4 regions of the Variovorax sp. 10L421 genome follow, and region 4 is predicted to be linked to each of the others. Evidence: predicted binding sites of a transcription regulator. Region 4 holds the regulator's gene; each other region holds the start of a gene.
The links. The regulator sigma-54, encoded in region 4, starts transcription at its own class of promoters, with help from an activator protein. The targets are predictions, from matches to a motif close to TGGCANGNAANCTGCTTT.
Positions count from the first base shown of each region.

Region 1: a site for sigma-54 is predicted at 2,340-2,357, ahead of AC1DFC_RS11155 (MSMEG_0572/Sll0783 family nitrogen starvation response protein). Genes of this name have one in related genera too.
Region 2: a site for sigma-54 is predicted at 4,804-4,821, ahead of glnA (type I glutamate--ammonia ligase). Genes of this name have one in related genera too.
Region 3: a site for sigma-54 is predicted at 3,162-3,179, ahead of hmpA (NO-inducible flavohemoprotein). Genes of this name have one in related genera too.

Region 1 covers NZ_JBFTJJ010000006.1:68,287-75,437, forward strand. Annotated here, with positions in the region: gene AC1DFC_RS11145 (aldehyde dehydrogenase family protein) at 1-407, opposite strand, end outside; gene AC1DFC_RS11150 (aminotransferase-like domain-containing protein) at 654-2,054, opposite strand; gene AC1DFC_RS11155 (MSMEG_0572/Sll0783 family nitrogen starvation response protein) at 2,406-2,888, shown strand; gene AC1DFC_RS11160 (Nit6803 family nitrilase) at 2,904-3,950, shown strand; gene AC1DFC_RS11165 (MSMEG_0568 family radical SAM protein) at 3,913-4,983, shown strand; gene AC1DFC_RS11170 (MSMEG_0567/Sll0786 family nitrogen starvation N-acetyltransferase) at 4,986-5,546, shown strand; gene AC1DFC_RS11175 (sll0787 family AIR synthase-like protein) at 5,543-6,553, shown strand; gene AC1DFC_RS11180 (MSMEG_0570 family nitrogen starvation response protein) at 6,544-6,828, shown strand; gene AC1DFC_RS11185 (MSMEG_0569 family flavin-dependent oxidoreductase) at 6,861-7,151, shown strand, end outside.
Region 2 covers NZ_JBFTJJ010000001.1:415,091-422,241, forward strand. Annotated here, with positions in the region: gene AC1DFC_RS01990 (pseudouridine synthase) at 1-100, shown strand, start outside; gene AC1DFC_RS01995 (YncE family protein) at 191-1,198, shown strand; gene AC1DFC_RS02000 (polysaccharide deacetylase family protein) at 1,182-1,994, shown strand; gene AC1DFC_RS02005 (sterol desaturase family protein) at 2,008-2,982, shown strand; gene AC1DFC_RS02010 (EI24 domain-containing protein) at 3,033-3,923, shown strand; gene AC1DFC_RS02015 (competence/damage-inducible protein A) at 3,920-4,720, shown strand; gene glnA (type I glutamate--ammonia ligase) at 4,867-6,282, shown strand; gene AC1DFC_RS02025 (hypothetical protein) at 6,418-6,924, shown strand; gene glnL (nitrogen regulation protein NR(II)) at 6,929-7,151, shown strand, end outside.
Region 3 covers NZ_JBFTJJ010000036.1:7,906-15,056, reverse strand. Annotated here, with positions in the region: gene AC1DFC_RS27945 (NAD(P)/FAD-dependent oxidoreductase) at 1-764, opposite strand, end outside; gene cysK (cysteine synthase A) at 907-1,827, opposite strand; gene hmpA (NO-inducible flavohemoprotein) at 1,943-3,127, opposite strand; gene norR (nitric oxide reductase transcriptional regulator NorR) at 3,263-4,849, shown strand; RNA gene rnpB (RNase P RNA component class A) at 4,909-5,277, shown strand; gene AC1DFC_RS27920 (MarR family winged helix-turn-helix transcriptional regulator) at 5,442-5,903, shown strand; gene AC1DFC_RS27915 (FUSC family protein) at 5,907-7,151, shown strand, end outside.
Region 4 covers NZ_JBFTJJ010000018.1:100,483-107,633, reverse strand. Annotated here, with positions in the region: gene lptB (LPS export ABC transporter ATP-binding protein) at 1-369, shown strand, start outside; gene rpoN (RNA polymerase factor sigma-54) at 524-2,101, shown strand; gene AC1DFC_RS21515 (phospholipase D family protein) at 2,121-3,806, shown strand; gene AC1DFC_RS21510 (YceI family protein) at 3,844-4,488, opposite strand; gene AC1DFC_RS21505 (YceI family protein) at 4,545-5,138, opposite strand; gene AC1DFC_RS21500 (cytochrome b) at 5,135-5,719, opposite strand; gene AC1DFC_RS21495 (sensor histidine kinase) at 5,811-7,151, opposite strand, start outside.

The sequences.
Region 1 (7,151 bases), on a different contig from region 4:
AGGCCGCACACGCCGATGGCCTCGCGCACGATGGCCACGTCCCCCCGATGGGTGAGAAACGGATAGCTGGCCAGATTGTCCCGGGCCACGCGGATGTGCTGCGCCGCAACCGGCACCTGTGTGCTGCGCGCAAAGCCGATGGCAGCGCCCATCTCCTGCGAGATCACCTGGGCGAACGACTCTGCTCGTTCGAGGATCAGGGCGTGGACACGGTCGAGAAGCAAGACCCTGCTCCGGACGGAGCTCACGGACCAGGCGGCGAAGGCGCGCCGCGCCGCAGCCACCGCCGCATCGACGTCCTGCGCAGTTCCCAGCGCGATCTCCGCAACGGGTTCCTCGGTCGACGGGTCGATGACAGAGGCGCGAGCCTGCCCCTGGGGCAGCACCCACTCGCCGTCGACGAACATGCGGTCCAGACGGCCAGTGCTCCGGAGGCGTTCGACGATGGAGGAGTTCACGGAGTTGGTCCTTTGGAAAAGGGGCTGAGGTCGGACTTGTGGATGTCCAAAAGTCTAGGCCGCGTGCCCCTCGCGCCGGTGCTGCAATGGGGGTCTTGCACAAAGCAGACTGCGGTTGTGCGAGTCGCTACAGCAGATCGTGCCATCACGCCATCCGTTCTGCCGACGCCTCGATCTCGCTCCCCATGTGATCGGCTAACCGCGCTTCTGCAATGTCGAGTGCGGATGCAGCGGATGCGCCAGCGTGTCGGCGATGAGCCTCAGCGCCTGATCGCACTGCTCCCGCGACATCGGCCCGCCCAGGCAAATGCGCACCGCATCTGGCGGATCGCCATCCGTCGAAAATGCTGCGCTCGCCACCACGCCCACGTTCTGGGTGCGCAGGTAGGACGCGAACTCCACCGGGCTCCAGCCCGGTGTGAGCGGCAGCCATGCATGAAAGCCCTCAGGGTGTGCCTGCAACCCGCTGTCGCCTAGATGGCGCGTCGCGAGCAGTTGCCGCGCCCCCGATTCGGCGCGCACCGCCTGCAGCATCGCCTCGGTCGTTCCGTCTTCCACCCACAGCGTGGTCAGCGCATTGGTGATCGGCGAGGCCATCACGGTGGTGGCGCGCATCGCGCCCGCGAGGCGCTGCGACTGCACCACCGTCGGTGAACACACATACGCGCTGCGCAGTCCCGCGCCGAAGCATTTGGAGAACCCGCTCACGTAGTAAGTGAGCGCGGGGGCAAGCGTGGCGATGGTGCCCGGCGTCTGGCGCGGCAGCATGCCGTAGGCGTCGTCCTCGATGATCGGAATGGCATAGCGCAGCGCCACGTCGGCCAACGCTTCCCGCCGTGCGCGCGACACGGTGCCGGCGGTCGGATTCAGCAGCGTCGGGTTGCAATACAGCGCCTTGGGCTTGAGCGTCTTGCAGGCATGCTCGAAGGCATCGGCGATGGGGCCGTCGTCGTCCAGCTGCAGCGCATGCAGCTGCACGCCCAGTTGCGCCGCGATGGCCTTCACGCCCGGGTAGGTGAGCGACTCCACGCAGATCAGCTCGCCCGGCCGCGCGAGCTGCGAGAACAGCGCCGTGAGCACGCCGTGGATGCCGGGGCACACCAGGATGCGGTCCACGCTCGCATGCGGCACGAAGGGTCGCAGCCATTGCAAGGCCACTTCGCGGTCGTGCGCGGTGCCGCCGAAGTCCTGGTAGCGCAGCAGGTCGTGGAAGTCGATCTCGGCGAAGGCACGGCTCGCGCTCTCGTGCAGCCGCGCCATCAGGTGCGCGTCGTCGGGCTCTGGCGGCATGTTCATCGTCATCTCGGCGCCGCTGCCGCCACGCAGCCGCAGGCTGGGGCTGCCGGAGCGGATGAAGGTGCCGGTGCCGGCGCGCGAGTCGATCAGGCCGCGCTTGCGCGCCTCGGCATAGCCGCGCGCCACCGTCGTGTAGTTGAGATCCAGGTCGGCCGCGAGCTCGCGCAACGTAGGCAGGCGGTCGCGCACGCCAAGGCGGCCTGTCTTGATGTCGTCGGCGATCAGATCGGCCAGCAGCAGGTAGGCCGGCCGGTCGCTGTTGCGCAGCTGCTTGCGCCAGTGGGTGGTGATCGTGGGCATGGGGCGGATCGTCGAAGTTGATTGCATCCATTGATTGCATCGGGCCACCGATCAAGCACGCAGGAATCGCGCCTGCCGCGGAGGCGCCGAATGCTTCGATCGGGTGCGATCAACCTCATTGATCGGGTGCATTGATCGCATGGCGGATGCGTCGTCGCGGTGCGGAAACCGGCCGGCAGCCTCTGTGCGTGCCCGCCTTTGCGGCCTTCCGAATTTTTTTATCCGCACGCAAGGCGCACCGCTGCGCATTGATCGCGAGTTGATCGCACGCACCCGGCCGCACGCTGGCACATCGCCTGCAAAGAGAAAGGCACGCAAGACCTGCGTTCAACCCCTCAACCGGAGTACCCCATGCCCAAAGTCACCCGCCCCCGCAACGAGAAAGGCGAGTACCTCGTCGACTACGAAGAGAAGGTGTTCGAAGACGTCAAGGCCGACCCCGGCGAGAAGGCGCTCGTCACCTTCCACACGGTCGCCTTCGAAGGTTCCATCGGCTTCGTGAACCTGCTGCAGGCCACGCGCCTGCGCCGCAAGGGCTACGAAACCTCGGTGCTGCTGTACGGCCCCGGCGTGACGCTGGGCGTGCAGCGCGGCTTTCCCACGCTGGGCGACGAGGCCTTCCCGGGCCACCAGAACTTCAACAAGCAGATCAGCAAGTTCATGGAAGAAGGCGGCAAGGTCTACGCCTGCCGCTTCGCGCTGCAGGCGCTGTACGGCCACGGCGAAGGGGCGCTGATCGAAGGCATCACGCCGATCAACCCGCTGGACGTGCTGGACCTGGTGCTGCTGCACAAGAAGGCCGGCGCGGTCATCCTCGACACCTGGACGCTGTAGGGCAGGGCACCGGCGATGGCTTCCACATCCCGCATCGTGCGTGCCGCGGCGATCCAGATCGCGCCCGACCTCGACCGGCCCGACGGCACGCTCGACCGGGTGTGCAGCGCCATCGACGAGGCCGCATCCAAGGGCGCGCAGCTCGCGGTCTTTCCAGAGACCTTCGTGCCCTACTACCCCTACTTCAGCTTCGTGCTGCCGCCGGTGCTGCAGGGTGCGCCGCACCTGCGGCTGGCTGAACGCGCGGTGGTCGTGCCGGGCCCGGTCACGCAGGCCGTGGCCGAGCGCGCGCGCCATCACGGCATGGTCGTGGTGCTCGGCGTGAACGAGCGCGACCACGGCAGCCTCTACAACACGCAGCTGGTGTTCGATGCCGACGGCACGCTCGCGCTCAAGCGCCGCAAGATCACGCCCACGTACCACGAGCGCATGGTCTGGGGCATGGGAGACGGCGCGGGGCTGAAGGTGGTCGACACCGCAGTGGGTCGCGTCGGCGCGCTGGCCTGCTGGGAGCACTACAACCCGCTCGCGCGCTACGCGATGATGGCGCAGCACGAGGAGATTCACTGCGCGCAGTTCCCCGGCTCGCTGGTCGGCCCGATCTTCGCGGAGCAGATGGAAGTGACCATCCGCCACCACGCGCTGGAGTCGGGCTGCTTCGTGGTCAACGCCACCGGCTGGCTCAGCGACGAGCAGATCCGCTCGGTCACGCCCGACGCCAACCTGCAGAAGGCGTTGCGCGGCGGCTGCCACACCGCCATCGTCTCGCCCGAGGGCAAGCACCTCGCGCCGCCGCTCACCGAGGGAGAGGGCATGGTGGTGGCCGACCTCGACATGGCGCTCATCGCCAAGCGCAAGCGAATGATGGATTCGGTCGGCCACTATGCGCGGCCCGAACTGCTGTCGCTCGCCATCAACGACCGGCCGGCGCAAACCACCGTGCCGATGCATCTCACGCAACCCTTTGTTCAACGGAGCTCCGACCATGACCACCACGACGACACAGCAAGACAGCCGGCAACTGATGACCGAGCTCCAGTCCTTCGGGTTGCGGCTGGTTGATCCTTCGGCGGGCGTTGCGAGCCGCCGCGGCGGCGCGGGCCCCTCGGACCACAAGGCCGTGACGGTGGACGGCCACACGATCATGGTGCCGGTCCATACCTCCACGGCCTGGCACTCGCCCTTCACCGCCGAGGCGCCCGACGCGCAGGGCATGAGCCGCGTGATGCGCGGCAGCATTCCCATTGCCAGCATCAGCTTTCCGAAGCAGCCGCGCTTCTACGCGATGCAGACCTTCGACGGCGTGCCCTATTCGCACATCGCCACGCTGCACGGCAGCGACGTGCTCGCCACCACGGTGTTGCAGACCTGCATCCGCTACGAGAGCCGGAAAAAGAGCTGCAAGTTCTGCGCGATCGGCCAGTCGCTCGCGGCCGGCCGCACGGTAGCGCGCAAGACGCCCGAGCAACTCGCCGAGGTGGCGCGCGCCGCCGTGCTGCTCGACGGCGTGAAGCACATGGTGATGACCACCGGCACGCCCAACGCCACCGACCGCGGCGCCGCCATCCTCTGCGAGAGCGCCTTCGCCATCAGGGCCGCGGTGGATATTCCCATCCAGGGCCAGTGCGAGCCGCCCGACGACGAGCAGTGGTTCCACCGCATGAAGGCGGCCGGCATCGACACGCTGGGCATGCACCTGGAAGTGGTGACGCCCGAGGTTCGCGAACGCCTCATGCCGGGCAAGGCGAGCGTGCCCGTCTCGCGCTACATGAGCGCCTTCGAGGCGGCCGTGGGCGTGTTCGGACGCGGGCAGGTCAGCACCTACATCCTGGCGGGGTTGGGCGATACGCGCGAAGCCATCCTCGACACCTGCGACCAGTTGCTCGCGCGCGGCGTGTACCCCTTCGTCGTGCCCTTCGTGCCGATCAGCGGCACGCCGCTCGAAGACCATCCGGCGCCCACGCCCGAGTTCATGAAGTCGCTGCTCGCGCCGCTGGGCGAGCGCGTGGTGGCGGCGGGCCTGCGCTCGGCCGACATCAAGGCCGGCTGCGGCAAGTGCGGCGCGTGCTCGTCGCTGTCCGTCTACGAAAGCTGACCATGCTGTGCATCGACGACCTGAGCGAACTCGACCTGCACTACGCGCCGGTCGAGTACCTGGTGCGCGAGGCGGCGCAGCAGTGGGAGCGCGACGAAGCGATGGGGCTGCGCCGGGCGGTGTTCTGCATCGAGCAGGGCATCTTCGTGCGCGACGACCGCGATGCCATCGACGACCACGCGCAACTGCTGGTGGCGATGTCCTGCGCGGCGGGCATGCCGGAGCAGGTGGTGGGCACGGTGCGCATCCACCGCGGGGAGGCAGATGGCGAATGGTGGGGCTCACGCCTTGCCGTGCATCCCGCGTTCCGCAGCCAGGGCCACCTGGGCGTGACGTTGATCCGCCTGGCGGTTTCGCGCGCCAACGCGCTCGGCTGCAAGCGCTTCTTCGCGCAGGTGCAGATGCAGAACGTGCCGCTCTTTCGCAAGCTGGGCTGGCAACTGCTCGAAGAAACCGGCGTGCACGGCCGCCCGCATGCACGCATGCAGGCCGAGCTCGGCTGGTACCCGCCCTGCCACGACCCCGTGAGCGGTTTCGTCACGCGCTCCAAGGTGCTGCCATGACCAACAACGTCCACGAAATCGCCGAAGCCCTTCGCGCCACGCGCGGCTTCGCCCACAAGCGCGACATCAGCGATGTGGTCTCCGCCCTCGGTCGGGCGCTTCCGGGCGGCCACGCGGCGCTCGCGCAGGCCGTGCCCATCGGCGACGACTGCGCCGCCATTCCTGACGGTCACGGCGGCTACCTGCTGTTCGCCATCGAGGGGCTGGTCGAGGACTTCATCGTGCGCATGCCGTGGTTCGCGGGCTACTGCGGTGTGATGGTCAACGTGAGCGACATCTACGCCATGGGCGGTCGGCCGACCGCCGTGGTCGATGCACTGTGGAGCACCGGCATGAGCCCTGCGGACGATGTTCTGTGCGGGCTGGCCGAGGCGGCTGTGCGCTACGGCGTGCCCATCGTCGGCGGCCACAGCAACAACCGCAGCGAGCGGCCGCAGCTCGCGGTCGCGATCCTCGGCCATGCGCGCAGTCTGCTCAGCAGCTTCGATGCGAAGCCCGGCGACCTGCTCGTGATGGCGGCCGACCTGCGCGGCGCCTACGAGGAGCCCTTTCCCTACTGGAACGCATCGACCGCCGCGCCCGCCGCGCGCCTGCGCGCCGACCTCGAAGTGCTGCCCGCGCTGGCCGAAGAAGGCCTGTGCCGTGCAGCCAAGGACATCAGCATGGCGGGCGCGGTGGGCACGGCCATGATGCTGCTGGAGTGCTCGGGCGTGGGCGCGCGCATCGAGCTCGACGCACTGCCCAGGCCCGCGGGCGTGCCGCTGATGCGCTGGTTGTCCTCGTTTCCGAGCTACGGCTTCGTGCTGAGCGTCGCGCCTGCGCAGGCGGGCCCGGTACTGGCGCGCTTCGCCGCGCGCGACATCGCCTGCGGCGTGATCGGCGAGGTCGACGCCACGCGTCAGGTGCACCTGCGTGCCGGTGGAGAAGAAGCCCTGCTGTGGGACTTCGGCAGCGACGCCTTCATCCAGCCACCCGCCATTCGACTGGAGGCCGCCGCATGCCGGTGACGCACTTCCGCGTGCGCTGGCCCGACGCCAGCGAGACCCGCTGCTACTCGCCCTCCAGCGTGGTGCGCGAACACCTCGTGCCCGGCGAGCCCTATGCCCTCGGTGAGTTCATGCAGCACGCGCGCGAGGCATTGGGCCTCGCCAGGGAGCGCGTGCGCGCGAAGTACGGCTTCGCGTGCTCGCAGGCGATGGACCAGCTCGCGGAGATCGAACACATCGCTGCGCGCTTCGCGGAAACCGCCGGCGCGCAGGTCACCGTCGTCGCCTTCGACTGACGACTCCATCCCCAGAGAGAAAGAAGAACCCCATGTCACACCCCTACGGCGGACGCAGCCACTACAGCGTCGTCATCGTCGGCGGCGGCCAGGCCGGCCTGTCGCTGAGCCACTGCCTGCAGCAGCGCGGCATCGACCACCTCGTGATCGAGAAGCGCAGCCTGGTGCACACCTGGCGCACGCAGCGCTGGGACTCGTTCTGCCTCGTCACGCCCAACTGGCAGTGCCAGCTGCCGGGATGGAGCTACCTCGGCAGCGATCCGCACGGCTTCATGGTCAAGGACCAGATCAACGAATGGCTCGCAGGCTTCGTCGATCATGTG
Region 2 (7,151 bases), on a different contig from region 4:
GCTGCCCGGCGACCTGGCACCGGGGCAGTGGCGGTGGCTGACGGCCGAAGAGGTCGCGGCGCTGCGCGCGCCGGCCAAGCCGGCGAAACCGGCGAAATAGAGGGGAAAAGCGAGCGAAAGAGCGTATTCCCGGTCAGCCAGCCATAAGACCTGGCCGTTAAGATTCGCAGCTCTCTCTCGGAACCTTCCCTTGCGACTCCCTGCTCGACCGAACGGCCGCACCGCGGCCTTCCTGCTTTCCTGTCTGACGGCCCTGGCGGCACACACCGCTGCTGCCGCGCCGGCCGAACCTCCGCCGATCTTCGTGCTCAACTCGCTGGATGCCAACGTGAGCGTGATCAATCCGGTCGACTGGACGGAAAAGCAGCGCATCGCCACCGGCAAGGAGCCGCACCACCTCTACATGACGCCCGACGAGAAATCGGTCATCGTGGCCAACTCGGCGGGCGATTCGCTGACCTTCCTGAACCCCCGCACGGCCGAAGTGCAGCGCGTGGTCTACGGAATCATCGATCCGTACCAGCTGCAGTTCTCGCGCGACATGAAGTGGTTCGTCACGGCGGGCAACCGCCTGAACCACGTCGACATCTACCGCTGGGACGGGAAAGACCTGAAGCTGGCCAAGCGCATCGCCAGCGGCAAGACGCCCAGCCACATCTGGATCGACAACACCAGCACCATCGCCTACGTGACGATGCAGGACAGCGACGAGATGATCGCCATCGACCTGCCGACGCAGACCGTCAAGTGGCGCATCGCCACCGGCACCATGCCGGCCGACATCTTCGGCGTGCACAACGACAAGACCCTGCTGGTGGGGCTGACCGGCAGCGACGGCGTGCAGGTGTTCGACGTGGCCGGCGCCGAGCCGAAGCTGGTCGGCAAGATCCCCACCGGCAAGGGCGCCCACGCCTTCCGTTCGGCCGGCGACGGCAAGAGCGTGTTCGTGAGCAACCGCGTGGCCAACAGCATCAGCCGGATCGACCTGGCGACGCTGAAGGTCATCGCGAACTATCCCGTGCCCGGTGGCCCCGACTGCATGGACGTCTCGGCCGATGGCAAGACGCTGTACGTGACTTCGCGATGGGCCAAGAAGCTCAGCGTGGTCGACCTGGCCAGCAACAAGGTCGTGCGCCAGGTCAACGTCGGCCGTTCGCCGCACGGTGTCTGGACGCTCGATCATGGCAAGCGCATCTAGCCGCATCGGCGCGGCCCTCGCGTTGTCGCTGGCCGGGGCCCTGGCGCCCGTGGCCTGGGGCGCGCAGCCGGGCGCCACCTGCGAAAAGCCCGTGTACCTGACCTTCGACACCGGCCACATGGGCGTCGCCCCGTTGGTGGCCGACGTGCTCAAGCGGCAGGACGTGCGCGTCACCTTCTTCGCCGCCGCCGAGCGCACCCAGACCGACGGCGACAGCCTCGACGACCATTGGGCGCCGTGGTGGAAGGCGAGGGCGGCCGAGGGCAACGAATTCGGCTCCCACACTTACGACCACGCGTACTGGCGCGCCGACGTCAAGGGCGCGCCGCCGAGCTTCCGCATCAAGCCTTCGGCCGGCCCGCAGGACGGCAAGGAATCGACCTGGAGCGCGGCCGAGTACTGCACCAACATCCGCAAGTCGTCCGACCGCCTGGCCGCCATCACGGGCAAGAAACCGCTGCCGCTGTACCGCGCGCCGGGCGGCAAGACGTCCCCCGCGTTGCTGGCCGCCGCCGAGGGCTGCGGCTACAAGTACGTCGGCTGGGCACCCGCCGGCTTCCTCGGCGACGAACTGCCGAGCGAGAAGTTCAGCAACGCCAGGCTGCTGACGCAGGCGCTCGACACCATTCGCCCTGGCGACATCCTGCTCGCGCACCTGGGCATCTGGTCGCGCAAGGACCCGTGGGCGCCGGCCAACCTCGAGCCGCTGATCGTCGGTCTCAAGGCCAAGGGCTTCTGTTTCCAGACGCTGCGCCAGCATCCGGACTTCCGCGCCTGGATCGCATCCCACCCCTGACCGAGTTGCCGCCATGATCGATTGGCTGACAGACGCCTTTTCCGCCCTGCAGGGCTGGTTCTTCGAGACCGCCGTGCAGCCGCTGGTCTATGCCGTCGGCCTCGGCGGCTGGACCGAGGACGCCTTCGACGCCACCGGCTGGCTGCTGGTCGGCCTCATCCAGATCCTGGTGCTGATCGCGGTCATCGGGCCGCTGCAGCGCTGGCGCTCGGTGGAGCCGGTGGTCGATCGCCATGCGGTCCGCATCGACGTGCTCTACACGCTGATCCACCGCCTCGGCCTGTTCCGGCTGGCGCTGTTCTTCACGCTGCAGCCCTTCTTCGACGACGCACTGGGCAGCCTGCGCACGGCGGGGTGGGGCACCTTTCATCTCGACGAGGTGTGGCCCGGCGTGACCGACGTGCCGGTGGTGGCCTTCGCCATCTACCTCGTGGTGCTCGACTTCGTCGGCTACTGGATCCATCGCGGCCAGCACCAGTTCAACTGGTGGTGGGGCCTGCATTCGCTGCACCACTCGCAGCGCCAGATGACCATGTGGAGCGACGACCGCAACCACCTGCTCGACGACATCGTCCATGACACGCTGATCGTCATCGTGGCGCAGCTGATCGGCGTGGCGCCGGGGCAGTTCATCGCCTTCGTCGCCTTCACGCAGCTCAGCGAAAGCCTGCAGCACGCCAACCTGCGGCTGAGCTTCGGCGCCATCGGCGAGCGGCTGTGGATCAGCCCGCGCTTCCACCGGCTGCACCACAGCATCGGACTGGGGCACGAGTCGAACGGCAAGAGCACGCTGGGCGGCCACAACTTCGGCGTGCTGCTGCCGTGGTGGGACATGCTGTTTCGCACCGCGAACTTCGAGGATCGCTACGACCCGACCGGCATCCGCGACCAGGTCGAGCCGGACGCGAATGGGCGCGTGCGCGACTACGGCCGTGGCTTCTGGGCCCAGCAGTGGCTCGGCCTGAAGCGGATGGCCGGTCGCGGCTGAGGGGCTCCGGGCCCTGAAAGGCGCGTCCGACGCGTTATCCTCGCTGCCTCATGCGCCTGCTCCTCGACTCCTTCTGGCGCGCGGTCGCCTATTGCATGCTGCCGCGCGTGATCGTGCTGTCGCTGCTGCCTTTGGGCCTGATGGTGGTGCTGGCCGCGGGGCTCGGTTACTTCTATTGGGACGACGCGGTTGTATGGACGCGCGGCGCGCTCGACGCCTGGCCGCTGCTGTCGAGCTTCTGGGCCTGGATCGGCCGTCTTTTCTCCGGTGACGTCACTTCCGCGCTGGCGTCCCTGGTCGTGGTGTTTGCCGCCACCCCGGTGATCGTGGTGCTCTGCCTGCTGATCGTGGCCGGCTTCATGGCGCCCGCGCTGACGAAGCTGGTGGCCGAACGGCGCTTTCCCTCGCTCGAACAGAAAAAGGGCGCTTCGTTCTTCGGCAGCGTCGCGCGTTCGCTGGGCGTCACCATCCTGGCGCTGATCGCCCTCGTGGTGTCGATGCCGCTGTGGCTCATTCCGCCGCTGGTGCTGATCCTGCCGCCGCTGATCTGGGGCTGGCTCACCTACCGCGTGATGAGCTTCGATGCGCTGGCCGAGCATGCCAGCCCCGAGGAGCGCACCGCACTGCTGCGCGCGCATCGGCTGCCGCTGCTGTGCATCGGCGTGCTTTGCGGCTACCTGGGCGCCGCGCCCAGCATCGTCTGGGCATCGGGCCTGCTGTTCGCCGCCGCCTTCTTCGTGCTGGTGCCGATCGCCATCTGGATCTACACACTGGTCTTCGCCTTCTCGGCGCTCTGGTTCGCGCACTACTGCCTCGACGCGCTGGCGCAGCTGCGCGCTCAGCGCGCCGTGGCCGAAGCGTCGACCGCCGCCGGCACCACGTCGGCCCTCGAAGCCGAGGGAGCCAGCAAGGCCGCACTCTCTCAATGGGGTTCACCATGACACGCGCATTCGGTCTCATCGTCGTCGGCGACGAGATCCTTTCCGGCAAGCGGGCCGACAAGCACATGGCCAAGGTCATCGAGCTGCTCGCCGCGCGCGGCCTGCAGCTCGGCTGGGCGGAGTACGTGGGCGACGAGCCCGCGCGCATCACCGCCGCGCTCATGCGCGCCTTTGCCTCGGGCGACATCGTGTTCTCGACCGGCGGCATCGGCGCCACGCCCGACGACCATACCCGCCAGTGCGCTGCGCAGGCGCTGCGCGTGCCGCTCGCGCTGCACCCCGAAGCCGAGATGCTGATCCGCGAACGCATGCGGGACACGGCGGACGAACAGGGCCTGCCCTATGAGCCCGACCGTCCCGACAACATCCACCGCCTCAACATGGGCGTGTTCCCGCAGGGCGCGACCATCATCCGCAACCCGTACAACAAGATTCCGGGTTTCAGCGTCGACCACGTGCATTTCGTGCCGGGCTTTCCGGTCATGGCCTGGCCCATGATCGAGTCCGTGCTCGACAGTCGCTACGCCGACCTGTTCACCCGCAATGCCGTCGCCGAGAAATCGGTGATCGTTTTCGGTGCCATGGAAGCCACGCTGACCCCGCTCATGCAGGCCATCGAGGCCGCGCACGCCGGCATCAAGGTGTTCAGCCTGCCCAGTGTCGACCACCCTGAATATGGCCGGCACATCGAGCTGGGCGTCAAGGGCGACCCCGGCCGGCTCGATGCCGCCTATGTCCAGCTGATCGAAGGGTTGCACACCTTTGATGCCAAGCTTGGCCCAGAATTGGTGCGTTGATGTCGATTGCACCAACTTGGTGAATTTCCGCCTCTATTTGGGGTTTGCAGCGCTCGCCAAAGCGTCGTCGGGTGAGGCGACAATGGCACAGAAACTGCATCCCTCGTCCCTGTATTCCTAACCACCATCCAACTCAGGAGAAACTGATGGCAAAGACCGTCGCCGATGTACTCAAGCTCGTCAAGGAAAACGAGGTCAAGTTCGTCGACTTCCGCTTCACCGACACCCGTGGCAAAGAGCAGCACGTCACCGTGCCGGTCTCGGCTTTCGATGAAGACAAATTCACCTCGGGCCACGCGTTCGACGGTTCGTCCATCGCCGGCTGGAAGGGCATCGAAGCTTCGGACATGCAGCTCATGCCCGACCCGAACACCGCCAACATCGATCCCTTCTTCGAAGAAACGACGCTGATCCTGACCTGCGACGTGATCGACCCCGCCGACGGCAAGGCCTACGAGCGCGATCCGCGTTCGCTCGCCAAGCGCGCCGAAGCCTACATGAAGGCCTCCGGCCTGGGCGACACCGCCTTCTTCGGTCCGGAACCCGAGTTCTTCGTGTTCGACGGCGTCCGCTGGAAGAACGACATGTCGGGCTGCTTCGTGAAGATCGACTCCGAAGAAGCCTCGTGGAACACCGACAAGGAATACGAGCACGGCAACACCGGCCATCGTCCGGCAGTCAAGGGCGGCTACTTCCCGGTTCCCCCGGTCGACAGCTTCCAGGACATGCGCTCGGAAATGTGCCTGGTGCTCGAATCGCTCGGCATCCCGGTCGAAGTGCATCACCATGAAGTGGCCAACGCCGGCCAGATGGAACTGGGCACCAAGTTCAGCACGCTGGTCCAGCGCGCCGACTGGGTCCAGCTGCAGAAGTACGTGATCCACAACGTGGCCCACGCCTACGGCAAGACCGCCACCTTCATGCCCAAGCCCATCGTCGGCGACAACGGCTCCGGCATGCACGTGCACCAGTCGGTCTGGAAGGACGGCAAGAACCTGTTCGCAGGCGACGGCTACGCAGGTCTCTCGGACTTCGCCCTGCACTACATCGGCGGCATCATCAAGCACGCCCGTGCCCTGAACGCCATCACGAACCCCGGCACCAACAGCTACAAGCGCCTGGTGCCCGGCTTCGAAGCCCCGGTGAAGCTGGCCTACTCGGCCAAGAACCGCTCGGCCTCGATCCGCATCCCGTTCGTGGCCAACCCGAAGGGCCGCCGCGTCGAAGCGCGCTTCCCCGATCCGCTGATGAACCCGTACCTCGGCTTCGCTGCGCTGCTGATGGCGGGCCTCGACGGCGTCGAAAACAAGATCCATCCGGGCGAAGCCGCCAGCAAGGACCTGTACCACCTGCCGCCGGAAGAAGACGCGCTGATCCCGACCGTCTGCCACAGCCTCGACCAGGCCCTGGAATACCTGGACAAGGACCGTGCGTTCCTGACCAAGGGCGGCGTGTTCACCGATGCATACATCGATGCGTACATCGAGCTGAAGATGCAGGAAGTCACGCGCTTCCGCATGGCGACCCACCCGGTCGAGTTCGACATGTACTACTCGCTGTAAAGGCGAGCCCCTGACGGGGATTCAAGACAAAAGGACGGCCTCGGCCGTCCTTTTTCATTGGCCTGGAACATTTGGTCACGGTTGGCATCGAATTGCACGAAAATGCACCTTTGTCGCCGCCCTCCACCGATACACATGAAGACTGCTTCTCTCATTTTTCTGGCCGGTTCATTGATCGCGCTACCGGCGCTCGCGCAGGAGCGCGTCTGGCGTTGCGGCAACGAGTACACCAACAACGCCACCATCGCCCAGCAGAAGGGCTGCAAGGTCATGGAAGGCGGCAACGTCACGGTCGTGCAAGGCACGAAAACTTCGGGCGGCTCCGCGTCGTCCGGTGGCTCTTCCGCGGCACGCGCACCGGCGGGCAGCCCGCGTGTCGAAGGTGTTGACCAGCGCGCGCGCGACGGCGAGGCGCGCTCGGTGCTCGAAGCTGAACTCAAGAAGGCGGAGGCACGCCAGGCCGAGCTGCAGAAGGAATACAACAACGGCGAGCCTGAAAAGCAGGGCAGCGAAGGCCGCAACTACCAGAAGTACCTGGACCGCGTCGCCGAAATGAAGGCCGAGCTGGCGCGCAACGAAAGCGACATCGCCGGCATCCGCCGCGAGATCGGCCGCCTGCCGAACAAGCAGCAACCGCAATAGCCATATGGTGTTCGGGAAGAAGGCGAGCGGCGCCAATCCGCGCTTCCAGTCCTTCGACCTGCTGTCCACGCTCATCGCGGTGGTCAACAGCAACGGCTCGGTGCTGTTTGCCAATGCAGGCCTCGAAGACGCACTGGGCACATCGCGGCGCACCCTCGAGGGGTCGCAGTTCGGTGCGTGCTTTCACGAGCCGCAGGTGCTGCGCACGGCGATCGACGGCGCGAGCA
Region 3 (7,151 bases), on a different contig from region 4:
GTGCCCGTGGTCTGGTCGAGCACGGTGAGGCCGCGAAGGTGGCCGTCTTCGATGTGCACGTCGGTCACGCGCTGCTCGAAGCGGATCTCGCCGCCCAGCGCCACGATCTGCTCGCGGATGTTCTCCACCACCTTCACCAGCTTGAAGGTGCCGATGTGCGGATGCGCGACGTAAAGGATTTCGGGTGGCGCGCCGGCCTTCACGAACTCTTCCATCACCTTGCGGCCGAGGAAGCGCGGGTCCTTGATCTGGCTGTAGAGCTTGCCGTCCGAGAAGGTGCCGGCGCCGCCTTCGCCGAACTGCACGTTCGACTCGGGGTTGAGCACGCTCTTGCGCCACAGGCCCCAGGTGTCGCGGGTGCGCTGGCGTACGGTCCTGCCGCGTTCGAGCACGATCGGTTTGAAGCCCATCTTCGCGAGCATCAGCGCCGCGAAGATGCCGCAGGGCCCGAAGCCGACCACCACCGGCCGCGCCGTGCCTTCGGCCGCATTGGCCGGCGGCGTGTAGCGCATGTCGGGCGCGCTCTGGATGTGCGGATGGCCCGCGTGCTTCGCGAGCAGCGCGGCTTCGAGCTTCGCGTCCTTCAGCTGCACGTCGCAGATGTAGACCGTGAGCAGTTCGATCTTGCGCGCGTCGAAGCTGCGCTTGTAGACGGTGTGGGAGGCGATCGCTTCGAGCGGGACGTCGAGCGTCCTGGCGATCAGTGCGGCCAGCGCGTCGGGCGCGTGGTCGAGCGGGAGTTTGAGTTCGGAGATTCTCAGCATGGCGTGGGGCTTGTGGTTATCAAGCAGGCCAGAGATTTTACTCGCCCCCAGGCTTCGCGCACTTCGTGTCGCTTCGCCTACCCCCTGCCGGGGGCAGCACCAGCGGCCCGGCGAAGCCGGTTCCGCGGTGCTTCCCGAAAAGTCAGGCGGGCAGGAAGCCTTCCACCGACAAGTACCGCTCGCCGGTGTCGTAGTTGAAGCCCAGCACCACCGCATCGGGTGCCAGCGAGGGCAGCTTCTGCGCGATGGCTGCGAGCGTGGCGCCCGACGAGATGCCGACCAGCATGCCTTCCTCGACTGCGCAGCGGCGCGCCATTTCGCGCGCCGGTTCGGCGTCGACCTGCAGCACGCCGTCGAGCAGCGAGGTGTCGAGGTTCTTCGGGATGAAGCCTGCGCCGATGCCTTGAATGGGGTGCGGCGCCGGCGTGCCGCCGGAAATCACGGGCGAGGCCACTGGCTCGACCGCGAACACCTGCAGCTTGGGCCACTTCTTCTTCAGCACCTTCGCCACGCCCGTGATGTGGCCGCCCGTGCCTACGCCGGTGATCAGCACGTCGATGCCGTCGGGAAAGTCCGCCGCGATCTCCTCGGCCGTGGTGCGCACGTGCACGTCGACATTCGCGGGGTTGTTGAACTGCTGCGGCATCCACGCACCGGGCGTGCCGGCCACGATTTCCTCGGCGCGCGCGATGGAGGCTTTCATGCCCCCGGCGCGCGGCGTCAGGTCGAAGGTGGCGCCGTAGGCCAGCATCAGGCGGCGGCGCTCGACCGACATGCTGTCGGGCATCACCAGGATCAGCTTGTAGCCCTTCACGGCCGCGACCATCGCCAGGCCGATGCCGGTGTTGCCCGAGGTCGGCTCGACGATGGTGCCGCCGGGTTTGAGCGCGCCGCTCTTCTCGGCGTCTTCCACCATCGACAGCGCGATGCGGTCCTTGATCGAGCCGCCGGGATTGGCGCGCTCGGATTTGACCCAGACCTGCTGTTTCGCATTGCCGAACAGGCGGTTGATGCGGATGTGCGGCGTGTTGCCGATGGTCTGGAGGATGTTCTGGGCCTTCATGGAATCTCCTTGGGTGCGAGGGGCGGATGGTCAGCGCGCATTGTGGCGCCCCCTGGGCCGGGTTGCACCCGGCCCGCGACCGTTTCAGCACGAGGGGATGGCAGGCCGTTGCGGTTCAGGCCTCCAGGGCTTCCAGCGGCCCGAAGAACTCGTAGCGAAGCTGCTGCTTCGGCACGCCGAGCGCCAGCCCGTTGGCATACACCGACTGCATGAAGGGCTTCGGTCCGAGAAAGTACAGGTCGACATCGCGGTCTTCCGGCAGCAGCCCGGCCAGCAGCTCGCGGGTGACGAAGCCGGTCGCGTGCGGCGTGTCGCTCTCGCGCGGCGCGTCGTAGACATACAGCGGCTTCACGTTCGCATGCCGCTGCGCGAGCGCGTCGACGCGCTCGCGGAAGGCGTGCGCGCCGCCGTGCCGCGCCGCATGGACGAAGTGCACCGGCCGGCCCGTGTGGGCCACCGATTCGAGCATGCTCATCGCGGGCGTGATGCCCACGCCACCCGTCACCAGCACGAGGGGGCGCGCCTGTTCGCCCGCGGGCTGCAGCACGAAGTCGCCGCACGGCGCCTGCACCTGCAGCCGCGTGCCGGTCACGGCGGCCTCGTGCAGCCAGTTCGAGGCGCGGCCGCCTTCTTCCTTCTTCACGCTGATGCGGTACCACGGCTTGCCCGGCGCGTCGGACAGCGAGTAGTTGCGTCGCACCGGCTGGCCGTCGATCTCCAGCACCAGCGTGAGGTACTGCCCCGGCGAGAACGCCAGCAGCGCGCCGCCGTCCATGGGCTCCAGGTAGAACGAGGTGATGACCTCGCTTTCGTCCTCGCGCCGGGCCACGCGGAATTCGCGCATGCCGCGCCATCCGCCGGGTTGCGCCGCGTTGGCGCTGTAGACGGCTTCCTCCGCGGCGATGAGCAGGCCCGCCAGCGATTCGTAGGCTTCGCCCCACGCGGCAATCACCTCGTCGGTCGCGGCATCGCCGAGCACCTCCTTCACGGCGCGCAGCAGGTAGTGGCCGACGATCGGGTAGTGCTCCGGCAGCACGCCCAGCGCGGCGTGCTTCTGGATGATGCGGGGCAGGGCGCCGGCGATCGCTTCGAGCCGGTCGATGTGCGCGCCATAGGCGATGACCGCGCCCGCCAGCGCGCGCGCCTGCGTGCCGGCGGCCTGGTGCGCCTCGTTGAAGAAGGCCTTCACCTGCGGATGGCCCTCGAACATGATCTTGTAGAAGTGGCTGGTGATGGCCTCGCCGTGGGCCTGGAGCGCGGGCACGGTGGACTTGACGATGGCGATGGTTTGCGGGTTCATGGTCTGGCGCTTCCTCTGTTGAGATGCCTTCGTCTTCTCACGATCCGTGCCAGCCAGAAGGTCGCTGCAAGTGCTTGACGCCATTGGGGATTTATCAGGCGTGGTCAAATTCGCAACAACTTCATCGTTGTACTTATGACCACATTGCGTGTCGATTCGACCACCGAAGCCCCGTCGCCCGAGCCCGAAGCCGAGGCCGCCCGCTACCGATCGCTGCTCGCCGCCGCGCGCGGACTGGTCCGCTGCGATGCCGCCGCGCTGCTGCAGCTCGATGTCGACGTGCTGAAGCCCGTCGCGGTCGACGGCCTGAGCGATGAAACCCTCGGGCGCCAGTTTCCCGTCGCCGCCCATCCGCGTTTCGCGCGCCTGCTCGACAGCGAACGGGGCCTGCGTTTCGCCCACGACTGCAACCTGCCCGACCCGTACGACGGCCTCGTCGCCGGCCAGCCGGGCATCCTGCCGGTGCACGACTGCATGGGCGCGCCGCTGCGCCTGCGCGGCGCCGTCTGGGGCCTGCTGACGCTGGACGCCCTGGAGCCGCACGCCTTCGATGCCGTGGGCCCGGCGCAGATGGAGGCACTGATCGCCCTCGTCGAAACCGGCATCGAGGCCGCCCACACGATCCGCGAGATGCAGGCGCGCGCGATGCGCGAGCAGGCCGTTGCGCAGGCGCTGCGTGCGGGGCGTGGCGCGCCGCGCGAGCTGCTGGGCAGCAGCCCGGCGATGAAGCAGCTGTGCGACGAGATCGACACGGTCGCCGTGTCCGACCTCACGGTGCTGCTGCTCGGCGAAACCGGCGTCGGCAAGGACCTGGTCGCGCAGCGCCTGCACGCGCGCTCGCGCCGCAGCGAGCAGCCGCTCGTGCAGGTCAACTGCGCGGCGCTGCCCGAGTCGCTGGCCGACAGCGAACTCTTCGGCCACAAGCGCGGCGCGTTCACCGGCGCCGTGCAGGACCGCGACGGCAAGTTCGAGATCGCCGATGGCGGCACGCTCTTTCTCGACGAGGTCGGCGAACTGCCGCTGAGCGTGCAGGCCAAGCTGCTGCGCGTGCTGCAAAGCGGCGAGGTGCAGCGCCCCGGCAGCGACCGCATGCGCAAGGTCGACGTGCGCGTGATCGCGGCCACCAACCGCGACCTGCCCGCGGCGATCGCGCAGGGGCGCTTTCGCGCCGACCTGTACCACCGGCTGTCGGTCTATCCGCTCGTCGTCGCGCCGCTGCGCGAACGGGGGCGCGACGTGCTCGTTCTGGCGGGCAGCTTTCTCGAGGAGAACCAGCACCGGCTGGGCGCGCGCAACCTGCGGCTCTCGCCGGCGTCGAAGGCCGCCATGCTGGCGCACGGCTGGCCGGGCAACGTGCGCGAGCTCGAGCATGTGATCAGCCGCGCCTCGCTGCGGGCGTTCCGGGAGCAGCCGCGCGGCTCGCGCTGGACGGCCATCGAGCCGCATCACCTGGCGCTGGACAGCGCTGCCGTCGTGGGAAGCGCCACGGCAGCGCCCGTGCAGGCCCCGGCGAACGAACACGCGGGGCCTGTCATGGCTGGCGGCACGCTGCGCGAGGCGACCGAAGCCTTCCAGCGGGCCTGGCTCTCGGAACTGCTCGCCCGCCACGGCGGCCGCGTGGCCAGCGCCGCGCGCGAGGCCGGCATCGACCGCAGCAACTTCCATCGGACGTTGCGCAAGCTGGGCTTGGTGCAGGCCGGCGACGGCGAAACGCCCGGCTGACGACCGGCGCGCGGCATTGTCTGAAGGGTCATTGATGGGGCGGGCGATAATCGCGCGGTGAAGCACGCCAGACCGCCGCTGGTGCAAGCCCGAAAGGGACGACGCTGCGCCTTCGGGCAACAGCATCGGGTCGAAAGACCGCACTGGAGGAACGTCCGGACTGCACAGGACAGCGCAGGAGTTAACGACTCTCCACCGTGAGGTGAGGATCAGAGCAACAGAGACGAGCCGATTGAGTTCGGGTGAAACGGGCAATCTCTGCGCGCAGCAACACCAAGTAGGCCAGTATCGAGGTGGTTCCGCTGAGCTGGCGGGTAGGTGGCATCGAGCCGTTTGGCGACAAACGGCCCAGAGTAATGGCGGTCACGTCGAAGGCTTCGCAAGAGGCCCTCGATGCACAGAATCCGGCTTATCGGCGGGCTTCACACTTTTCTTCCCTTTTCTTTTTTCGCGCCTTCGACCGCTGAAGGCGGGCGCCGCCTTGCCGCCAGCAAGAATTAGTAGTTACCCGTATAATCGATAGCATGCTAATTAATAGGCGGCTATCGTGAGCAAATCGAGCAACTCCTCCCCGAAGCGCGAGAACGCGCTGATGCGGCTCGGCATGTCGCTCTCGGTGCTGCAGCGCGGCTACCGCGCGTCGGCGGACAGGGCGGTGGCGCACGTCGGCGTGTCGCAAACGCTGGCCTGGCCGATCGTGATGCTCGGGCGCATGAACGGCGAAGTGCGCCAGGGCGTGCTTGCCGATGCACTGGGCATCGAGGGCCCGTCGCTGGTGCGCTCGCTCGACCAGTTGGTGGAGGCCGGTTTCGTCGAGCGCCGCGAAGATCCGGCCGACCGCCGTGCCAAGACCTTGCACCTCACGCCCGCAGGCAAGGCCGCCTGCGCGCCCATCGAGGCGGCGCTGAGCCTGATGCGCAGTGAGCTGTTCGAAGGCGTGTCCGACGACGACATCGCCGTCTGCCTGCGGGTGTTCGGCGTGCTCGAGGAGCGCCTGGGGCGCCCGGCCCAGGCGCCGCAGTCGCAGCAATCGCCGCAGGAAGGGCGCAGGTAAGAAATGCCTGCGCTCCGTCTTCCGCGCTTCAGCCGCGCGGAGCTTCTCTTTTCCGGCAAGAGCTTCGCCGCCGCCATGCTGGCGATGTACCTCGCCAGCCGTGCCGGCCTGCCGCGTCCGTTCTGGGCGCTCATGACCACCTACGTCGTCGCCCATCCGCTGGCCGGCGCCGTTCGCTCGAAGGCGCTGTACCGCTTCTGCGGCACGCTCATCGGCTCCACTGCGACCGTGCTGATGGTGCCCGCGCTGTCCAACGCGCCGGAACTGCTGACGCTGGTGCTCGCGCTGTGGGTGGGGCTGTGCCTGTGCATCTCGCTGTTCGACCGCACGCCGCGCTCCTACGTGTTCATGCTCGCGGGCTACACGGCCGCGCTGATCGGCTTTCCGTCGGTGCAGACGCCGCTCGCGCTGTTCGACACCGCCGTGGCGCGCGTGGAAGAAATCGGCCTCGGCATCTTCTGCGCCACGCTGGTCCACAGCCTCGTGCTGCCCGCGGGGCTTGCGCCGACCGTGCTGGGCCTGCTCGATCGCACGCTGCTCGACGCGCGCAAGTGGCTCGGCGACCTGCTGCAGCCCGCCGGCCGCAGCAGTGACGCCGAGCCGAAGCGCCTCGACGACGACCGCCGCCGCCTCGCAGGCGACATCACGCAGCTGCGCCTGCTCTCCACCCACGTGCCCTTCGACACCACGCACCTGCGCTGGACCGCCGGCGCGATCCGCGCGATGCAGGACCGCGTTGCCGCGCTCACGCCCGCGCTCTCGGCCGTCGAAGACCGCCTGCAGGCGCTGGAGCAGGCCGAGGGGCAACTTGCACCCGACGTGGCCGCGGTGCTCGCGCAGGCCGCGCAGTGGCTGCGCGAGGAGGCCGAACCTGCCTCCGCCCACAGTGCCGAGCGCCTGCAAGCCCTGCGCCGTGCCATCGACGCATTGAACGCCGCTCCTGCAGACGCGCAGCAGCCCACTCCATGGGGCCGCGCCCTGCGCATCGGCCTCGCCGGGCGCCTCGAAGAACTCGTCGACGGCTGGACCGCCTGCGCCCGGCTGCGCCTGGACATCGACGAAGGCCTCAAGGGCGCCGCGCCGCTGCACCGCACGGCAGCGCTCGGCAGCCGCGTGCTGCACCGTGACTACGGCATGGCGCTGCTGTCGGCGCTCGCGGCCGTCATCGCCATCTGCCTGTGCGGCGCGTTCTGGATCGTCACCGGCTGGCCCATGGGTTCGGCGGCCACCATGATGGCCGCCGTCTTC
Region 4 (7,151 bases):
GAACTGCTGGCCGACCTGCGGGTGGACCACCTGCGCGACTCGCCCGCGCTGGCGCTGTCGGGCGGCGAGCGCCGCCGCGTCGAGATCGCGCGCGCGCTGGCCACCCAGCCGCGCTTCATCCTGCTGGACGAGCCCTTCGCCGGCATCGACCCGATCGCGGTGATCGAAATCCAGCGGATCATCAGCTTCCTGAAGGAGCGCGGCATCGGCGTGCTCATCACCGACCACAACGTGCGTGAAACGCTGGGTATCTGCGATCATGCGTTCATCATCAGCGACGGGCATGTGCTGGCACAAGGCACACCCTCGGAGATCGTCGACAACGCCGAAGTACGCAGGGTGTACCTGGGCGAACACTTCCGGATGTGATCGTGCGGCGAGGGTCAAGGATCATCGTGGCCACCGTCCGCGCGGAGCTTCCTCGCGGGGGCCGCCGCGCACGGCCGCCCGAAGCGGCCGGCCCGTCCCCGGTAGGGGGTTGGCGTAGCGCGAAGCGCGCAGCCTGGGGGGGGGCCATTTCCTCATGAAGCAAGGGCTGTCCCTTCGCGTCTCGCAGCATCTGGCACTGACGCCACAGCTGCAGCAGTCCATCCGGCTGCTTCAGCTTTCCACGCTCGAACTGAGCCAGGAAGTCGAGCAGATGCTGGACGAAAACCCGTTCCTCGAACGCACCGCGGAAGAAGCGGCGCGCGAGGAATTCGGGCTCGACACGGCTGATGCGCCGGTTCCGCGCGATGAGGGCGAGAGCGACTTCGCGCCTTCGGCCGCCAGTGCGCCCGCCGAGACCACCAGCACCACCACGGCGGATACCGACGGGCCAGCTGCCGAGATCACCGAGCGTGAGCCCGACTGGGAAGGCGACGGCACCGTCGACATGGCGGCGCCCGACGACAGCGAGTGGGGCAGCGACGCGCCCGCGCGCCAGAACAACCTCGGCGACGACGAACGTGCCGACGCCACTGAACTCGCGCGCAGCCAGGAGTCGCTGCAGTCGTTCCTGCACCGCCAGGCGCTGAGCCTGCGCCTGAACGAGAACGACAGCGCCGCGCTGCGCTTTCTCATCGAATCTCTCAACGACGACGGCTACCTCGAAGACTCGCTGCCCGCGCTGGCCTCGGGCCTGGCTGGCGACGACAACGACCAGTTCGACGACCTCGTGCATCACTTCCAGGTGGCGCTCGGACTGCTGCAGAGCCTGGAGCCCGTGGGCGTAGGCGCGCGCGACCTCGGCGAATGCCTGGGCATCCAGCTGCGCGCCATGGCCAGCGAGGACGAGACCGACGAAGAGGCGCTGGTCCGCAAGACCGCCATCACCGTCTGCAAGCAGCCGATGGAGCTGCTTGCGCGCCGCGATTTCAAGCGCCTGGCCACGCTCACCCGCAGCAGCGAGGAGCTGGTGCGCTCGGCGCTGCAGATCATCGCGCGGCTGGAGCCCAAGCCGGGCCGGCGCTTCGTCGACGTGGAGCGCAACATCGTCATTCCCGATGTGATCGTCACCAAGACCGGCCGCGGCACCAACGTGAAGTTCCGCGTCATGTTGAACCCCGAGGTGATGCCGCGTCTGCGCGTGCACGACATCTATGCCGGCGCGCTCAAGTCGCACAAGGGCGAGGGCAGCCAGGCGCTGTCGCAGCGGCTGCAGGAGGCGCGCTGGTTCATCAAGAACATCCAGCAGCGTTTCGACACCATCCTGCGCGTGAGCAACGCCATCGTCGAGCGGCAGAAGAGCTACTTCGTGCATGGCGAACTCGCGATGCGCCCGCTGGTGCTGCGCGAGATCGCCGACGAGCTGGGCCTGCACGAATCGACCATCTCGCGCGTGACCACCGCCAAGTACATGGCCACGCCGTTCGGCACCGTCGAGCTCAAGTACTTCTTCGGCTCGGCGCTGGGCACCGAGACGGGCGGCAATGCGTCGAGCACCGCGGTGCGCGCGCTGATCAAGCAGTTCGTGAGTTCCGAGAGCATCAAGAAGCCGCTGTCGGACAGCCAGATCTCCGAGATGCTGAAAGAGCAGGGCATCGAGTGCGCACGGCGCACCGTGGCCAAGTACCGCGAGGCGCTGCGCATCGCGCCCGCGAACCTGCGCAAAGCCCTGTAACTTGGCACACCCCCAGGCTATGCGCACTTCGTGTCGCTTCGCCAACCCCCTTGCAGGGGGCAACACCTGCGGCCCGGCGGAGCCGGTTCCGCGGTGTTCCCCGAACGGACCTGGACCGTATTGGCGCTGGGGCCTGGCGCTGTTGTTCGCGGCTTTCGCACTGCTCGCCACCGGCTGCGCCACCCTGCCCAACGAGGCCCCGCGCGCACCCACCAAGGCCATGGCCGTCTCGGCCGACACCGCACTCGGCAAGCTCGCGCTGGCCTCGCAGCCCGACCCCGACCTGAGCGGTTTTCGCCTGATGCCCGGTGGCGACTTCGCCTTCGACACCCGCATCCAGCTGGCCCGCCGTGCCCAGCGCACGCTCGACGTGCAGTACTACCAGATCGAGAACGACGAGACCGGCCGCTACCTGCTGCGCACCCTGCGCGACGCCGCCCAGCGCGGCGTGCGCGTGCGGGTGCTGATGGACGATCTCTACACCTCGGGCGAGGACGAACTGCTGCTCGGCTTTGCCGCCACGCCCAACGTCGAACTGCGCCTGTTCAACCCGTTCCCGGCCGGGCGCGCGAGCATCCTGAAGCGCTTCACTGCCTCGCTGTTCGACTTCAGCCGCGTCAACCGGCGCATGCACAACAAGCTGTTCATCGCCGACGGCGCGATGGCGGTGGCGGGCGGGCGCAACATCGGCAACCAGTACTTCACGCGCACCGCGGGCGAGAATTTTCTCGACCTCGACACCTTCGTCACTGGTGCGCTGATCCCGCGGCTGGGCAGCCTGTTCGACCAGTACTGGAACAGCATCTACGTGCGGCCGATCCAGTCGGTGGTGCGCAGCGAGTTGTCGGCCGAAGAGCTGCAGCGCCGCTTCGACGCGGTCACCGGCCCCGACACTACTCCACCGCCGCCGAAGCCCGCGCCCAACGACCTGCTCGGCTACAGCCCGATGGTGGAAGACCTGAACGCCGGCAAGCTCGGCCTGATCTGGACCACCGCCGAGGCCTATGCCGATTCGCCCGAGCGCGTGATCGGCAAGACCGCCTCCTACGGCGGCGTGCCGCTGCTCGACGTCGACAGCGTGCGCTACAACGTGGTCGAGCAGATGCGCCGTGCACGCTCCGAAGTGACCATCGTCTCGCCCTACCTGATCCCGGGCGCCACGGGGCTGGAGGTGATGCGCGAGATCCGCAACCGCAACGTGAAGATCAGCGTCGTCACCAATTCGCTGGCCGCCACCGACGAGCCGCTGGTGCACACCGCCTACCGCCGCTACCGGCCCGACATGCTCAAGCTCGGCGCCGACCTCTACGAGCTGAGCTCCACGCGCACCCGGCGCAGCGTGCGGCTGGGCCTGTTCGGCACCTCGGTGGGCAGGCTGCATGCCAAGTCGGCCGTGATCGACCGGCGCACGCTGTTCGTCGGCTCGATGAATTTCGACCCGCGCTCGGAGTCGGCCAACACCGAGATCGGGCTGATCATCCACAGCGCCGAGATGGCGCAGCAGGCGCTGAAACTCATCGACGTGCTCAAGCAGCAGGGCGCCTACCGGCTGCGCTTTGCCGAAGGCAGCAACGAGTCGCGCATCGAATGGGTCAGCGAGGATGCCGGCAAGCTCACCGTGCTGACCGAGGAGCCCGACTCCAGTTTCTGGGGCCGGGTCATGCTCGAATTGCTGGCGCCGCTGACGCCGGAGAGCCTGCTCTAGCTGGTGCTCGTGGCGCCGGCCAGGCCGGGCAGCGGTGTCATTGCACGTTGACCGCTTCGACCTGCACCAGCAGCTTCACCTTGTTCTCGAAGCCGAAGTTCAGCCCCCAGGTGATGCCCCAGTCGCTGCGCTCCACCGTGGTCTCGAAGTCGCCGCCGCACACCTGGCGGTTGATCAGCGGGCTCAGGTAGCAGTTGAAGCGCACGGCCTTCAGCGTCACAGGCCTGGTCTGGCCCATCAGCGTGAGCGTGCCGGGCACGTCGGTCACCTTGCCGCCGCTGAAATCGATGCGGTCGGCCACGAAGCGGCCGATCGGAAACTCGGCCACGTTGAAGAAATCCTTGCTCTGCACATGGCGGTTGAGCAGGTCGACGCCGGTGTTGATGGAGCTGATGTCCATCGTGATGTCGACCTTGCCGCTGGCGCCGGTGCCGTCGATCTGCACGGAGCCGTCCTTGGTGCTGAAGCGCCCGCGGTTGGTGGTGGTGCCGTAGTGCCCCATCTCGTACATCACGAAGGTGTGAGTCGGATCGATCACGTAGTTGGCGTTCTTCGCCGGCCCGCCCGCGGGCTTGGCGGCCACGGCCGGGGCGAATTCCGTTGGCAGTTGCTGTTGCTGCGCCGTGGCGCTGCCGGTGAATGCGGCGGCCGACAGGGCCGCGGCGAGAAGGAGCTTTTTCATGGTGTTGGATGCGGGAGGAAAGAGGAAAGTGAGTGAGGGGCGGACAGCCTGGCGCTTCACAACGGCCCGAAGCCCGTGAGCGTGAACCTGAAGCGCACCTGCACGTCGTTGCCGACCGTCGAGGTGTCGGTCCATTCGCCTTCGCCCACCTTGTAGTCGAGCCGCTGGATCGTGAAGCTCCCCGTGGCAACCGCCTCCTTGCCGCCGGCCGCGGCGATGCTGACGGGCACCGTCACGTATTTGGCGATGCCCTTGATGGTGAGCTTGCCCGCCATCTCGAACTTGCCGTCGCCCAGCGCCTTGATGGCGCTCGACTGGAAGCTTGCCTGCGGGAAGTGCGCGGCGTCGAACCACGGCTGCTTGGGCAGTTCCGCATCGCTCATCGGGACGCCGAAGCCGGCGCTGGCCGTGTCGATCTGCAGCGCGACGGTGCCGCCCTCGGGCTTCTTCGGGTCGAAGGCCACCTGCGCGTCGAATTTCTTGAACGTGCCTTCCACGGGCACGCCCATTTGCTTGCTGACGAAGACGATCTGGCTCTTGTCGGCCACGAGCTTTGCCGCTGCGGGCTCGGCGCCGGCCGGCAGCGCCAGGGTGGCGAAAGCCAGCGCCGCGAGCGACGGCGCGAGACGGAAAAACAGGCGCTTGATCATCGAGCTGGTTCCTTGCGTGGCCGGGGCCACATGCGTTTGAGAAGACCGTCGCGGTCGATCCAGTGGTGCTTGAGCACCGCCGCCACGTGCAGCAGCGTGACGCCTGCCAGCACGAAGGCGCAGTTGCGGTGCAGCGGCTGCAGCACCGCCTCGGCGAAGGCGTGGTCGACCGGCACGAAGTCGGGCAGCGGCAGCACGCCGAACCACGCCACCGGCATGCCCATGGCCGAGCTGTAGGCCCACCCGGACAGCGGCACCGCGAAGAACAGCAGGTACATCAGCGTGTGGCTGATGCGGTAGCTCGCCAGCTGGAGCGCCGACATGCCCGGCGGGAGCGCCGGTGGACGATGCCCGAGCCGCCACAGCAGCCGCAGCGCCGACAGCGCGAGGATGGTGACGCCCGCCCACTTGTGCCAGCTGTAGATCTTCAGGCGCAGCGGCGAGAACGGCAGCCCCGTCATGTAGAGCCCTACGCCGAACGAGCCCACGATCAGGGCCGCAAGCAGCCAGTGCAGCGCCATCGTGAACGGGTCGTAGCGCGCGTCGGCTGCGAGGGGGGATGAAGATGTGTCGGAGGACATCGTGAGCAGGACAGGCGGCCTGTGCGCGGAGCATATATCGGAAGCGATGACATCACCGCACGGCCCGTGCCAGCCCGCCGCCCTGCCGGCCTCAGCCCTGCGACGGCTGTTGCGCCCTCAGCAGCACCCCGCGCAGTTCGTCCGGCTGCACCGGCTTGCGCAGCGCATGCCAGCCACGCTCGGCGGCGAGCCGCTGGGTGGCTTCGTTGATGTCGGCCGAAATCAGCGCGATCGCCAGCGACGGCTTCTGCCGCTGCAGCTTGTCGGCCAGCGCGATGCCGTCGAGCGCACCCGGCAGGCGGATGTCGCACAGCGCCGCGTCGAGCGCGCGCAGGTCGGCCAGCGCCAGCGCCTCGGCGGCGCTGGCATAGACGCGCGGCTCCACGTCCCATTGCCGCAGCAGGGCACTGAGACTGTCGGCCACCACCGTGTTGTCTTCCACCACCAGCACTGCGAGCCCGGGGCGCAGCGTGTGCGTTGCATCGGCGCCGTCGTCCTGCGGCGCGGAAGCAGGGCGCGCCGCCACCATCGCGCCGTCGGGCGCGGCAGGCAGCTCGAAGCTGAACACCGACCCCCGCCCCGGCGCCGAGCGAAGCGACACCGCAATGCCGAGCTGCGCCGCCAGCCGCCGCACGATCGCCAAGCCCAGCCCGTGGCCGCGCTGCAGGTTGCGCTCGACGTTGCCGATCTGCTCGAAGTCGTCGAACACGCGCTGCTGCGCGTCGGCCGCGATGCCGATGCCGCTGTCGCGCACCTCGACGCGCCAGGCACGGCCGGTCCCGCGCCGGCGCGCCCGCACCGCCAGCAGCACGCGCCCGCGCGGCGTGAACTTGACGGCGTTGTCGACCAGGTTGGCGAGCACGCGGCGCACCGACAAGGTGTCGCTCCAGGCGATGGCGTCGTGCGGGCAGCGCACCAGCACCCGGCCGTCGCCTGCCTGCCGCGCCAGCCCCAGCAGCAGGGGCGCCAGAGCCACTGCCGCCGGACGCAGCGGATCGACCGCGGCCTCGATGCGGCCGATTTCGAGCAGCTGGTTGGTCAGCCCTTCGAGCGCCTGCTGCGCGCGCGCCAGCGAGCCCACGGTGTACTGAACCGCCTCCATGTCCGCGCCGCTGTTCAGCTGCTGGCGCAGCACTTCGGCCTGCAGGCCGATGGCCATCACCGGCTGGCGCAGGTCGTGGTTGGCGGCAGAGAAGAAGCGCAGCCGCTCGGCCTGCGCCTGCTCGGAGGCGCGCAGGCCGGCCAGCGCCTGTTCGCGCAGCGTGCGCTCGTTGAGCCGCAGGCCGATGTTCTCCTCGAGCTGGCGCGAGCGCTCGGCCACCAGCTTCCACATCATCGCGATCAGCCCGATGCCGATGACCGCCACGGCCATCATCACCGGCGCACCCAGCCAGAGGCCTGTGACGATGATTGGCGCCAGCAGCAGCGTGAT